DNA from 2 places in the Bradyrhizobium sp. TM233 genome. Region 1 is predicted to be linked to the other one. Evidence: riboswitches for the same ligand, from Rfam matches in the RefSeq annotation. Region 1 holds a riboswitch; the other holds the start of a gene.

Region 1 (6,450 bases):
GAGATCCGACACCAGCGCCTCGACCGAGGCCAGCGCATCGAGACCGACCGCATGCGCGATCTGATGCGGACGGCCCGGATAGTTCGAGAGCACGAGCGCCAGCCGCTTCTCGCCGGCCGGCGTCGCCGCCAGTCGCCGCCAGGCCGCGACGCGCGCGGCGACGGCCGTCACGCGCTTCTCGTCGGGCCGGTGCGCCAGATGCGAGAATTGCAGATCGGGATCGCGCAGCCCTGCCGACTTGAAGCTCACGACACCCGCGAACAGGCGGCCATCGACCTCGGGCAGCACCACATGCATCGCAAGGTCGCCGGGCGAGAGGCCGCGCAGCGACTCCGTCCAGTCCTCGTGCCGGGCCGTCGAGAGCGCGACCTGGAACACCGGGCACGATGCGGCGTCGAATGGTGTGGTGCCGTCGTCGCCCATGGCCGAGAACGCCGTCGCGTTGACGATCGCAGCCGCCGGATTTTGCGCGAGATACGCGCGCAACCAATCCGCGACGCCCGCGGCCTTCAGCGAAGTCACGAACACGCCGCAGGCATCAAAGCCGCGCTCGCGCAGCGCTGCGATCAGGGCATCGACCGGGCCCGTGTCCGCGGCGGTGAGATACGAGCGATAGAACGTTACAAGTGCGCGCGGCCTCCCCTCGCCATGCGCCGGCGCAGCAATCACACCACGCGCGGGATCGTAGAACCCCATCTCGGGCACGGTCGTCTCGCCTATAACAGGCCCGGCATAGAGGCCCGAGGCCAAAGCGAGCTGCGCGATCGCAGCCTGCGCCGCCACCGGCCCGCCGGTGTCGCAGAGCACCTTGAGCCGGCGCAGCGTCGAGACCGGCAAGGTCGAGTAAGCATCCAGCCGCGTGTCGTCGCGACCGTCGGCCGGCAGCACGGCCAGCACAATGCCACGGTCCTTCGCGAACTGTTGCAGGGCCGCAAGCCCATACGGCCAGTAGGACTCCCCGCCGATCAGCCGCACCAGAATGCCGCGCGCCTGCGACAGCGTGCGCTCGATATAGGTGTCGACCGAGAGCGGATGACGCAGCTCCGCAAGATTGGCGAGCCGCAGCGTCGGCAGGCTGGCGCGACCGCGCCGCCAGCCGGCCGCGAACGCCGCAAGATCGGAATCCGAATACGAGAGCACCACGAGATCGGCCGGGTCCTGGCCGATATCCCTTGGCGTCGCGGTCTCCTCGAGACCGCGGCTCTCGCGGAAAACGACGTGCATCAGATACCAAGTCCTGACCTGATCGCGGCCTCGTCGATATCGCCGTGCTCGCCGATCACGACGAGCTTTGACTGCCTGAGCCCAGCGCCCCAGGGCTTGTCGAACTGGTGGCGCACGCGCTCGCCGACGGCCTGCAGCAGCAGCCGCATCGGTTTGCCCGCGACCGCGATATAGCCCTTGGCGCGCAGCACATTCTGCTCGCGCGCCAGCTTTTGCACCGATGCGACCAGCGCATCGACGTCGGCGACTTCAGGAAGATCGATCACGACCGAAGCGAAATCGTCGTGCTCGTGATCCTCCTCGCCGTCATGATGCGAGGGACGCGCGGCAAGATCGTTCTCGGCGGCAGCGCCAAGACCGAGGATGACGCGCGCATCGATCGCACCGTCGGTCACGGGGAGCATCGGCACGCGGCGCGGCATCTCGGCAATAATCGCCGCCTTGGCCGCTTCGAGTCCCGCCGCCCCCGCGAGATCGGCCTTGGTCAGCAGCACGATATCGGCGCAGGCGATCTGATCTTCGAACACCTCCGACAACGGCGTCTCGTGATCGAGATTTTCGTCCGCCGCACGCTGCGCTTCCACCGCAGCCGGATCGGGCGCGAAGCGGCCGGCCGCCACAGCCTCGGCATCGGCAAGTGCGATCACACCGTCGACGGTGATGCGCGAGCGGATCTCCGGCCAGTCGAACGCCTTCAGCAGGGGCTTGGGCAGCGCCAGGCCCGAGGTCTCGATCAGGATATGATCGGGCCGCACGGGCCGCGCCAGCAGTTTTTCCATGGTCGGAATGAAATCGTCGGCAACCGTGCAGCAGATGCAGCCATTGGCGAGCTCGACGATGTTCTCTTCCGGGCAATTGGCGTCGGCACAGGATCTCAGGATCTCGCCGTCGACGCCCTCACTGCCGAACTCGTTCACGAGCACCGCGAGCTTCTTGCCGCCGGCATTGCTGAGCAGATGCTGGATCAGCGTCGTCTTGCCGGAGCCGAGAAAACCGGTGACCACCGTCACAGGGACTTTTGCGAGCGGGTTCATTCGGCGGCCTCCGGCACGACGGCAATGGGGGGAATGCGGGCAAGCGATTGCTTGCGGAATATTTCCGGCCGGCTGCGCCAGGGCACGAGACCATCCGGCGCCGCCGCATAGGCCGCCGCGCCCGCGACCACGTCCTGCGCATTCGCATCCGACAGGCGGCCATAGACATACGACCAGCGGCCGGGCGCGCTGAGCGCGACCGAGCAGCCCTGATTGCAGGCCGACAGGCATTCGACGGGAACCACATTGACGCCCTCGGGCACGCCGGCGTCGAGGATCGCCCCATGCAGGCGCTTGCCGGGCGTCGCCTCGCCCTCGCCAGGCGTCTCGCCGGCGCGGCAGGTGATGCAGACGTGAAGTGTGACGGTCATCGCCTCTTCCAGATAACAGCGGGAGGCGATGAGGCACACGGACCATTCTTCAGAAGGCCCGTTTCCCCGTCGCGGAACACCCCGTCCGCCGGTCCAAAACTCGTCCGCGCTGGCAGGTCTCCCGGCTTGCGGAGCAGGGTTATCCCCTTCGATCCCCGCCTTCCCGATTCCCGCGGGAATCAGTGGCTTCGGGCATCTCTCCGGTCACGGTCGCGGGGGCGGCTGCAGTTTGGACCCAAATCTTGCCGATTCGGACCCTATCGCATTCCCTCTTCGCCTGTCATAGGACAGGAACCAACGCCGGGCCACCATTTGCCGGTGGCCGCCACTTGTCAAGCCGAAGGACCGGGACCGATGACGCCTGAACCGGATACGAAAACGGCCGAGGAAACCGACGCCCGCCACGCCACGAAAATGGCGAAGAAGAAGGCCGCCCGCGACAAGATCATGGCGACCAAGAGCGGCGAAAAGGGCCTCATCATCGTCCACACCGGCGCCGGCAAGGGCAAGTCCTCCTCGGCCTTCGGCATGATCGTCCGCTGCGTCGCCCATGGCTTCCCCTGTGCGGTCGTGCAGTTCATCAAGGGCGCCTGGGATACCGGCGAGCGACGCCTGCTCACCGGCCATTTCGGCGACCTCTGCCAGTTCCACGCCATGGGTGAAGGTTTTACCTGGGAGACGCAGGACCGCGCCCGCGACATCGCCGCCGCGCGCGCCGGCTGGGAGAAGGCCAAGGAGCTGATCCTCGATGAGAGCTTGCGCATGGTCGTGCTCGACGAGATCAACATCGCGCTGCGCTACGACTATCTCGACATCGCGGAGGTCGTCGAGTTTCTGACCACCTCGAAGCCGCCGATGACGCATGTCGTCCTCACCGGGCGCAACGCCAAGGACGAGCTGATCGAGATCGCCGATCTCGTCACCGAGATGACGCTGGTGAAACATCCGTTCCGCTCCGGCATCAAGGCGCAGGCCGGCGTCGAGTTCTGAGTTCGATGGCACGCGCGTTGATGATCCAGGGGGCCGGCTCGGACGTGGGCAAGTCGCTCATCGTCGCAGGCCTTGCGCGTGCCTTCACGCGGCGCGGCCTGCGCGTGCTGCCGTTCAAGCCGCAGAACATGTCGAACAACGCAGCCGTCACCGTCGACGGCGGCGAGATCGGCCGTGCCCAGGCGCTGCAGGCGCTCGCCGCCGGTGTCGAACCGCACACCGACATGAACCCCGTGCTGCTGAAGCCCGAGACCGATGTCGGCGCGCAGGTGATCGTCCACGGAAAGCGCATCGCGACTGCGCGCGCGCGTGACTATGCCGCGATGAAGCCCTCGCTGATGGGCGCGGTGCTGGAGAGCTTTGAGCGGCTGAAGGCGCGCGCCGATCTGGTGCTGGTCGAAGGCGCCGGCAGTCCGGCCGAGGTCAATTTGCGCAAATCCGATATCGCCAATATGGGCTTTGCGCGCAGGGCCGACGTGCCGGTCGTGCTGATCGGCGACATCGACCGCGGCGGCGTCATCGCCCAGCTGGTCGGCATCAAGACGGTGATCGACCCCGACGACGCCGCGATGATCCGGGGTTTCGTCATCAACAAGTTCCGCGGCGATCCCACCCTGTTCGATGACGGCTACAGGCTGATCGAGCAAAAGACCGCATGGCGCGGCCTTGGCGTGCTGCCCTGGTTCGCCCGCGCCGGCGAGCTGCCGGCTGAGGACGCGCTGGGCCTGAGCGACGCGCGCAAGCCGGGCCAGTGCAAGATCGCCTGCCTGGCGCTGTCGCGGATCGCCAATTTCGACGATCTCGATCCGCTCAAGCTCGAGGCGGGCGTCGATCTCGTGATGGTGCGCCCCGGCGAAGCCATCCCAGGGGACGCGCGTCTCGTCATCATTCCCGGCTCAAAATCGACCCGCGGCGATCTCGCCTTCCTGCGCGCGCAAGGCTGGGACATCGATCTGCTCGCGCATCACCGCAGGGGTGGCCATGTGCTCGGCCTCTGCGGCGGCTATCAGATGCTCGGCCGCAGCGTCGCCGATCCCGAAGGCATCGAAGGCCCCGCAGGCGACACGGCAGGCCTTGGGCTGCTGGATGTGGAAACGGTGATGAGCCCGCAGAAGACGCTGACGCGAGTTACGGCTGTGCATGCCGCCACGGATCAGCCGATCGAGGCGTACGAAATCCACATCGGCCGGACCGATGGGCCCGATCGTGCACGTCCGTTCGCGACACTGGACGGCGAGCCCGAAGGCGCGATCTCGCGCGATGGCCGCGTGCAGGGCAGCTATCTGCACGGCCTGTTCACGTCGGATGATTTCCGCAAGGCGTATCTGGCCAAGCTCGACATTCCCGCAGGTGAAGAGCCCTATCAAGCCAGGGTCGAGAGTGCGCTCGATGCGCTCGCCGACCACATCGAAGAGCATCTCGACGTGGAAGACCTGCTTGCGCTAGCGCGCTAGAGCTTCCGAGACGCGCGTCCATTCGGCTTCGCTGCCCGGAAGCCCGAGGCGCAGCCATGTCGGCCTCTGCGCGAAGACGCGCGACCAGATCTGGCTTTGTGCCAATCTCTCTTGCGCGGCGAGCGCGTCGGGTGTCTCGTAGAGGCGAAACAGCGGCGTCCCCCCAAGCAGCATCCAGCCTTGCGCTAGCGCTATGGCATCGAGGCGAACACAGTCCCGGGCTAGTCGCGCTGACGTGGCCTCGGCCCAGGCGTCGTCACCCAACGCGCGACAGCCGATCGCGATCGCCGCTCCCGAGACCGGCCATGGACCCGACATCGACGCAAGCTTGCCAATGTCGGCCGCATTGCCGATCGCGAACCCGAGCCGCAGGCCGGCAAGCCCATAAAACTTTCCGAACGAGCGCAGGATCAGCAGTCCCGGCCGATCGGCCTCCGATGCAAGCGACAGTTGCGGAACGGCATCGACAAAGCTCTCGTCGATGACGAGGCGGCCGACGCGCGGCAGCAATGCGAGCAGATCCTTCGGAGCATGATGCTGTCCGCCGGGGTTGTTGGGATTGACGACCACGGCGAGATCCGCGCCTGCCAGCGCGTCGAGCTCGCTGGCCTGCTGGACATCCCAGCCTGCAGCCGACAGAACCCCTGCATACTCATTATAGGTCGGTCCGAGGATGCGGGCGCGGCCGGTTGGTACCAGCTGCGGCAGCAATTGAATGGCAGCCTGCGCGCCGCCCATCGCCACGATCGGTGCGCTGGTGCGATAGGCGTGCTGTGCGGCTTGATGCAGGGCGCTGATGTCGGATTGCGAGGGCAGCGCATTCCAATAGTGCGCATCGATCTTGCCCACGGGATAAGGCAGCCGGTTGATCCCTGTCGACAGATCGATCCAGTCCTCCGCGCGTCCGCCGAAACGCTGCTGTGCCAGATCCAGATTTCCACCGTGCTCGCGCATGTCTCGTTCTTTCACGCGAAGCTGAGGATCGCAAGCAGGCCGGCGAGCAGCAGCATGGCGCGGCGGTAGACCGTCAGTGCCTCGGCGATATCAGCGGCGCGCGGATCGCGCGCGCCTTCGTTGAGCCAGGGCTCGTTGGTCGCGCCGCCGTGATAGATGCGGGGGCCGCTGAGCCGCACCCCAAGCCCGCCCGCCATCGCCGCTTCCGGCCAGCCGGCATTGGGTGAGCGGTGACGGCGTGCATCGCGCGTCATGCACAACAGCGCGTCCGATCTCCGCGGTGCCAGCAGCACGAACAAGAATCCGGTCAGCCGCGCCGGAATGAAGTTGGCGACATCGTCGATGCGTGCAGCCGCCCAGCCGAAGGCTTCATGTCGCTCGCTGCGATGGCCGATCATCGAATCCAGCGTGTTGATCGCCTTG
Region 2 (6,450 bases), on a different contig from region 1:
AGAAACCACAGATTGCGCTCGCGGAAACATGGGCCCCGGCTCTGCAGCGCATCGCCGGGGCGCTGCGCTGCGTCCGGGGCACGAGACGAGAGTTTGACGCAGGCTCTCTCCTCCTCGTCATTGCGAGCGGAGCGAAGCAATCCAGAGTCTTTCCGCCGAGAGATTCTGGATTGCTTCGTCGCATCAGCGCAAAATTGCTGCGCAATTTTGTCGCGAGCTCCTCGCAATGACGGAGTATCAATGACGGAGTATGAGGTGGCGGTACTCCTCCTCCGACATTTAAATCGTAGACACGCCTTCGCGTCCTCGCGGCGGATTTCGCCCGAGCTTTGCTTGGTCTCGCTACCCTCCAATCCAAGAGGGCGCAGGGAAGGCCGGGTGCTGGCTCGCACCCGCGGTCCGCTGCGCGAAATGCACACGCAGAAAGAACCGCACAGCAGCATACAGGTGGTGCCGATCACTCGGCCTTCCCTGCGCAGTGGCTGGACGGCTTATGCCGTGATCTCCCGGGAGCCGACCATTCCTTCTGGCCTCCCTCGCCCCGCGAATTGGATGATGCAGTCTGCCCGGTTGGGCTCGCTCGCACCTTCGCAAGACTTGACCGTAGCAACGACGGCCAGGACCACACGGTTTTGCCGTACGCGCGTTCGCTGGTCACCACATTATCTCCCGGCCTTGTCGACGTTGCCGAAAGAATGTGGCGAGACGAACTGAACAGCGTCGTCGTCTGCACGAAGCCTCGGGCTCACAGGGACTACCCGCCCTGCCCGCGCCTCTCGTGCCGACGCTGCCGCGTCCACCGCAAGCCCGGCTCGCGATGCGTGACGACACATGATCGCCCCTCTTGGTGAGCCGGATGGACGACACATACGCCAAAACCGAATTTCGGCAAAGCGGAATATTTTTGTGCGCGTGGATTGACAGAGGGCGACACAGGCGCGGTCCCGTAGCCCGGATGGAGCGCCAGCGTAATCCGGGTACGGCCACGAGCGGCCGCTCAGGCCGACATCGCTCGCTTGCGTCCGGCCGGGTCGACCAGACGGACGATCTCGCAGACGGCGACGAGGCCGGCGAGCCAGACGGCGCAGGTCAGAGCGATGCGCGTCACGATGGCGGCGGTGAAGGCGCCCTCGCCGCCCAGCAACGGCGTCGCGGCGAGCAGCGCGAGCTCATAGACGGCGTAGGCGGCGACGAGCGTGATCGCCAGCGCCAGCGGCGTGCGGCCCTGCGGCAGCAGGCCGAGCACCGCCGAAGCTGCCGCGGTCGCCAGAAGCGCAGCAGCGCCGATGGCAAAGCCCCAGGCGATCGTGCCGGCGTCAACGGGATAATGCAGCACGCCGAAACCGATGGTCTGGTTGACGAGCCAGGTCCCGGTGACGACGAGCAGCGCCGGCCGCTGCGGCAGCATCGCCGCGGCAACGACGGCGAAGGCCGCAAACGGCGTGGCACAGGCGAACGCAAAGCTTGCGAGCGCGCACGAGGCCGTCAGCAGCACGAAGCAGAACATCGGCGCAAGGCGCGGCGCGACCGGGTGAAGCCGGAAGCGGTCGCCGTGAGACGGCAGGATGCTGAGGGCCATGGTTGTATCTCCTTCTCTTTCGGATGCTGGTCCATTTGCGGGCGTGTGACAGCCCTGGCGAAAATCAGAACGTTGCGCCGGCCTTGAGCAGATAGGTGCGGCCAGGCAACGGATAGGCGCTGAAGCGGCCGTCCGTGAAGGTGCTCGCGATCGCATAGTCGTAGTAGAGGGCATTCAGCACATTGTTGACGCTGAGAGACCAGAAGTAGCGCTCATACCGGCCGCTGAGCTTGAGGTCGATGGTGCCGTTGGCGGGGATCGGCTTCTGCGTGCCCGCCTGGTCGTTGTCCATGCGCCTCTCGCTCCAGAAGCGCGCGGTGGCGTCGAGCACCAGATAGTCCTGCCAGATGTTCCAGGTGACACCCGCACTCGCCGTGTAGCGCGACACCAGCGGCACGTCGTTGCCGGCCCAGATGCCTTCGCGGAAGACGGCGCGGGTGTAGGCGATTCCGGAGCGCAACAGCACAGCGTCGTTGACGCGATAGGACAGGCTGGTCTCCGAGCCGTAGCGCCGGGTCGGATCAAGATTGGTGTTGTAAAACAGGACCGGGTTGAAATGGACCTCGTTGGTGAGATCCATCAGATAGAGACTGCTTTGCAGCTGCAGCCCGCCTCCCTTGATCCGCACACCGCCCTCGATGTCCTGCGAGGTCTGGGTCTTGAGCTGGAACGTTTGCGGGATCGCAGCGAAGGTCAAGGGATCGAAGGAAGGCCCAGAGGACAGGCGCTCGTCGACATCAGGCGTGCGGAACGCGCGCGCGCCGCGGCCGAACAGCGAAACCTGGTCGTTGAGGCGATGCTCGGCCCCGAGATGCAGCGCGTATTGGGTCTCGTTGCTCGTCAGCGGCAGCGCCCCGATGTCGGCGTTGAACGGCGCGGCCGGGTCGAAATTGTCGCGTGCCGCAAGACTGACGTTCTGCACCCGCGCGCCGTAGGAGATGTCGGTCGTGGGCGCTATCCCCAATGTGTGCTGGAAATAACCCGCAACCGTCTCCTGCCGGAGGTCGTAATTGTGCCAGGGGGCGAGCCCCTGCCCGGCGCCGCGGTTCTGCTCAAAGCTCGCGTCGTAATAGTCGATGCCGGTCAGGAGTTGCGACGGCATGCCGAGCAGCAGGCTCTTCACGCTGAGCCGCGGCGTGATCGACCATGTCGTCAGGTGGGAACCGACATAGGTCGACGTGAAGAAGGCCGGAACCGGCGTCGGGGTGGAGAAGAACGCACTCTGCTGCTTCTTGTCGCGCACGCCGCCATCGACGATGAGATCGACGCCGTTGACCAGGGTCTTGGTGAAGCCCGCGGTCGCACCAAAACCCTGCTGGTTGGCGTAGTTGAAGGGCGTGCTGGTCCCTCGCCGGTTGGCCCTGAGCTCGTCGAGGCCGATCGAGGGATCGACGGTGCGGCCGCCCGGCAGCCGCAGCTCCTGATTGTCGCCGGTGACGGTGAGAAAGGCCGTCAGGCCCGGCGTGGTGTAGTTGAGATTGCCGACGCCGTTCTGCTGCGAATAACGATTGTTGTCGCGATAACCATCGGTCCTGACCGTGTTGCCATAGAACGAGGTCGACCACGGACCGGCATTGAGCGAGGTCGAAACGTTGCCGAGTCTGGTGTTGAATGAGCCGAAGCCGGCCTCGATGCGCGCGGTCACGGGCGGTCCGCCGACACCATTTTTGGTGACGATGTTGATCACACCGCCGACCGCGTTGTCGCCATAGAGCACCGCGCCGGAATTGCCGCGCGTCACCTCGATGCGCTCGATGGAATTGAGCGGGATGGTGGAGAGGTCCACCTGCGCCATGTCGACGTCGTTCAGCCGCCGGCCGTTGACCAGCACCAGCGTGTTGGCAGTAGCAAAGGCGCCGAAGCCACGCAGGTCCACGCTGGTCTTGGCGCCGATCTGGCCGCCATAGAACGTCGTGATCTGGGCCCCCGGCGTCTGCGTCGCGATGATCTCGGCAAGCGTCTGCGATGGCGCATGCGCGATATCCGCGGCCGTGATGACGGTCGTGGCGGCCCCGACGATGCCGCCGGTGCCGGCGGCAGCCTCGCCGCCGGAGCCGGATGAGCCGGCGCCATTGCCTGCCGGCGCGACATTCGTCCTCACCCCCTGCCGAGCCGCCTCGCCGTCACCGATCGCCCTGGCGCGCGTGCGGTTCTGATCGTCGGGCCTGGTCACCTCGATCGGCGGCAATTGCTCGGCAAGCGCCTGCTGGGCGAAGGCGGAGGACAGATCGAGCGAAGGGAAGGAAACGGATGCGAGCAGGCCGACGCTGAGGCGCCTGGCAGCAGGGACAAGACGGGACACAATGGTAACCTCGGTATGACGTCAGTGGCACGTCACAGCGAACGAGATTTCACGGCAGAGCGATGGATTGCTCCGGTGAAGCCAATGTCTGTACTCCCCGACCGACATCTTCGCGTGTGACCACGGCTGACGGCAGGTCTCCTGGCTCGCGGGTCGTGACCTTGCGTCGCCTTCCCAGGACCGAGTTTCCCAGTGGCATGAGACGAAAGATTCACCGCTTACAGTTGCGGGGGCAGCCGTGGCGTTGAGACAATCCCGGCGTTGGGACAATCCCGCACCACATTCCCTTTTGATCTCCATGAGGAGAACCGTCGCCGATCATTTACGAGCCGTTCGCCCCGGGAGTCAATCGACCGTTGGGTGCCGGCCGCTCAGGTCCGCCCGCGCACACGTTGCGCCTGGGCCCAGGCGACAGCGACATCGCGGGGCGGAACATCGACGCGCTTGATCGGGGTCAATTCGCCGGAAGCCGAGACGATCGCGGTCTCCTCGCGCCGGCAGCGCGTGCAGACGAAGCGGACCTCGTGCGGAGACGCCGTCCAGCTCGACCGCTTCACGTTGGCTGCCATCGGCCAGGCATCGCAATGCGAGCACGACACCAGAAATCGGCCGGGATCGAGCATACCCATTTCCATCGGACTCCGCGTCCTGCCACTTGCTTCAATGATTGACCCATGTGAATCGTTCCGGTGCCCAGGCACCGTCCATTCCACGGGTTGCATCCCCGCAAGGCAGAAGGCGGTGCGCTCAGCGCGCGCCCTTGAGGGTGCAGGAGGTCGTGCAGGTGACCGTGGTGCCGCGATCGCACGATTTGCAGGCATTGACGCACTGGTTCATGTCGCGGGGGTTATAGCTGTAGTTCCGCATCGGGCAGGTCGGCGTCGAGCCGGTGATGTCCTGCTCCTGGTCGCAGGCCGCCGTCATGAGCGCGAATATGATCACGGCAACGAGGCGCATGTGATTGCCCTGTCAAACATGGCAAATGACACTCGCGAGGTGCGCTGCATTGCAGCGAACCCCGGCCTTTCCACCACGAGCGATCGCTCGCGAGCGTCAAGGATGCGCGCCAAACATTAAGAACGGATTGCAGCTGGCGTCAGGCCGCAGCCTTGGTCGCGATCGCCTGCCGCATGTCCACCGCCAGCTGTCGGTATTGTTCCGAGAGTTTCAGATAGAACTCGCGCTTGGTGCTGTCGGTGGCGAGCTTGGCGATCAGCTCGCATTCGGCGGTGAGCGTCTCGAACCGTTCCAGCCTGTCCTGAAGTTCTGTCATCGGCGTGTCCCCGTCAAACGCCTCAAGGACATCCAACCTAAGCCCGGGAAATAGGTCACGGCGAACATCGTTATCGAGTAGAAACGTTTTTTCCGGACAGGGCGAGCTGGCGCAACAAAAACGGCTATTTCTGCTCCAGCCGCCAGGCGCCGTCCCACCCCTCTTCCGGCGGCTTGGCCTCGAGCTGCGCGATGCGGCCGAGCATCGTGCGCGAGGGGCCGTCGCCGGGGACGGCTTCGAGCGCGGCGTTGAAGGCGGCGCGCGCCTCGTCGAAGCGGCGGGCCCGATAGGCGGCGAGCGCTTCGGCATAATGCGTGCGCAGGCTGTCCTGCGCGCCGGTGAGTGCGCCCGCCCGCGCCATCACCTCGAAGATCGGCTGCGGCGCGCTCTGGCCCGCGACCGCCAGACGATCGATCTCGCGCAATTCGAGCCCCGCTCCGATCGCGTCAGCAGTTGCCTGCGAGATCAGGATGCGGGTTCCGTAGACCTTGTTGACGGCCTCCAGCCGCGAGGCCAGGTTCACGGCGTCGCCCATCACGGTGAAGCTCATCATCAGCTCGGAGCCGATGCTGCCGGTCAGGACCTCGCCGGTGGCGATGCCGATCCGCAGGTCACACGGCGCCGGCATGGCGCGGATGCCGAGCAGGTCGGGCAGCTGCTTCTGCAGCGCGGGCACCTGGTCGACCATCTCGGTTGCGGCGATGCCGGCCAGGAGCGCCTGCTCGTCCTCCTCGATGAAGGGCGGCCCCCAATAGGACATGATGGCGTCGCCGATATATTTGTCGATGATGCCGCGATTACCCCTGATCGGTCCGGACATCACCGTGAAATAGTGGTTCATCACCCTGACGAGGCCGCGCGGGGTCATGCCCTCGCTCATCGAGGTGAAGCCGCTCATGTCGCAGAACATGATGGTCATGACCCGGCGCTCGCCGTCGATCGCGACCTCGGGCCGGTCGATCAGCCCCTGCACCACCTTGGGATCGATGTAGCGGCCAAAGGTCTCGCGGATGCGCTCGTTGTGCCTGAGCTGCTCGGTCATGCGGTTGAAAGCCGCGGCGAGCTCGCCGATCTCGTCCTGCGTGGAGACGGTGATGGTCTTGTCGAAGCGGCCGGCCTCGACCTCGCGGGTGCCGGCGAGCAGCAGCCGCACCGGGCGCGTGATGCCGCTGGACACCAGGAGCGCAAAGGCAAAGCCGACGATCGCCGCGAGCAACGTCACGATGCCAGAGACGATGATCGCTTGGTGCTGATGGCCGACCACCTGCGACGTGCTGGCGAAGACCTGCTTGAGCA

The links. Region 1 has a riboswitch for cobalamin ahead of AABA86_RS15765 (DUF1636 family protein). Riboswitches for the same ligand answer to the same signal wherever they lie in the genome.
Region 2: linked by a shared signal. The riboswitch ahead of AABA86_RS19970 (TonB-dependent receptor) and the one ahead of AABA86_RS15765 (DUF1636 family protein) in region 1 are both predicted to bind cobalamin.

The regions. Positions count from the first base shown of each region.
Region 1 is NZ_BTIG01000007.1:218,299-224,748, forward strand. It holds gene cobN (cobaltochelatase subunit CobN) at 1-1,224, opposite strand, end outside; gene cobW (cobalamin biosynthesis protein CobW) at 1,224-2,258, opposite strand; gene AABA86_RS15765 (DUF1636 family protein) at 2,255-2,629, opposite strand; cobalamin riboswitch at 2,724-2,943, opposite strand; gene cobO (cob(I)yrinic acid a,c-diamide adenosyltransferase) at 2,984-3,619, shown strand; gene AABA86_RS15775 (cobyric acid synthase) at 3,625-5,073, shown strand; gene cobD (threonine-phosphate decarboxylase CobD) at 5,062-6,027, opposite strand; gene cbiB (adenosylcobinamide-phosphate synthase CbiB) at 6,039-6,450, opposite strand, start outside.
Region 2 is NZ_BTIG01000008.1:401,040-407,489, reverse strand. It holds gene AABA86_RS19975 (hypothetical protein) at 998-1,579, opposite strand; gene AABA86_RS19970 (TonB-dependent receptor) at 1,644-3,881, opposite strand; cobalamin riboswitch at 3,996-4,209, opposite strand; gene AABA86_RS19965 (hypothetical protein) at 4,253-4,516, opposite strand; gene AABA86_RS19960 (hypothetical protein) at 4,629-4,838, opposite strand; gene AABA86_RS19955 (hypothetical protein) at 4,978-5,154, opposite strand; gene AABA86_RS19950 (adenylate/guanylate cyclase domain-containing protein) at 5,279-6,450, opposite strand, start outside.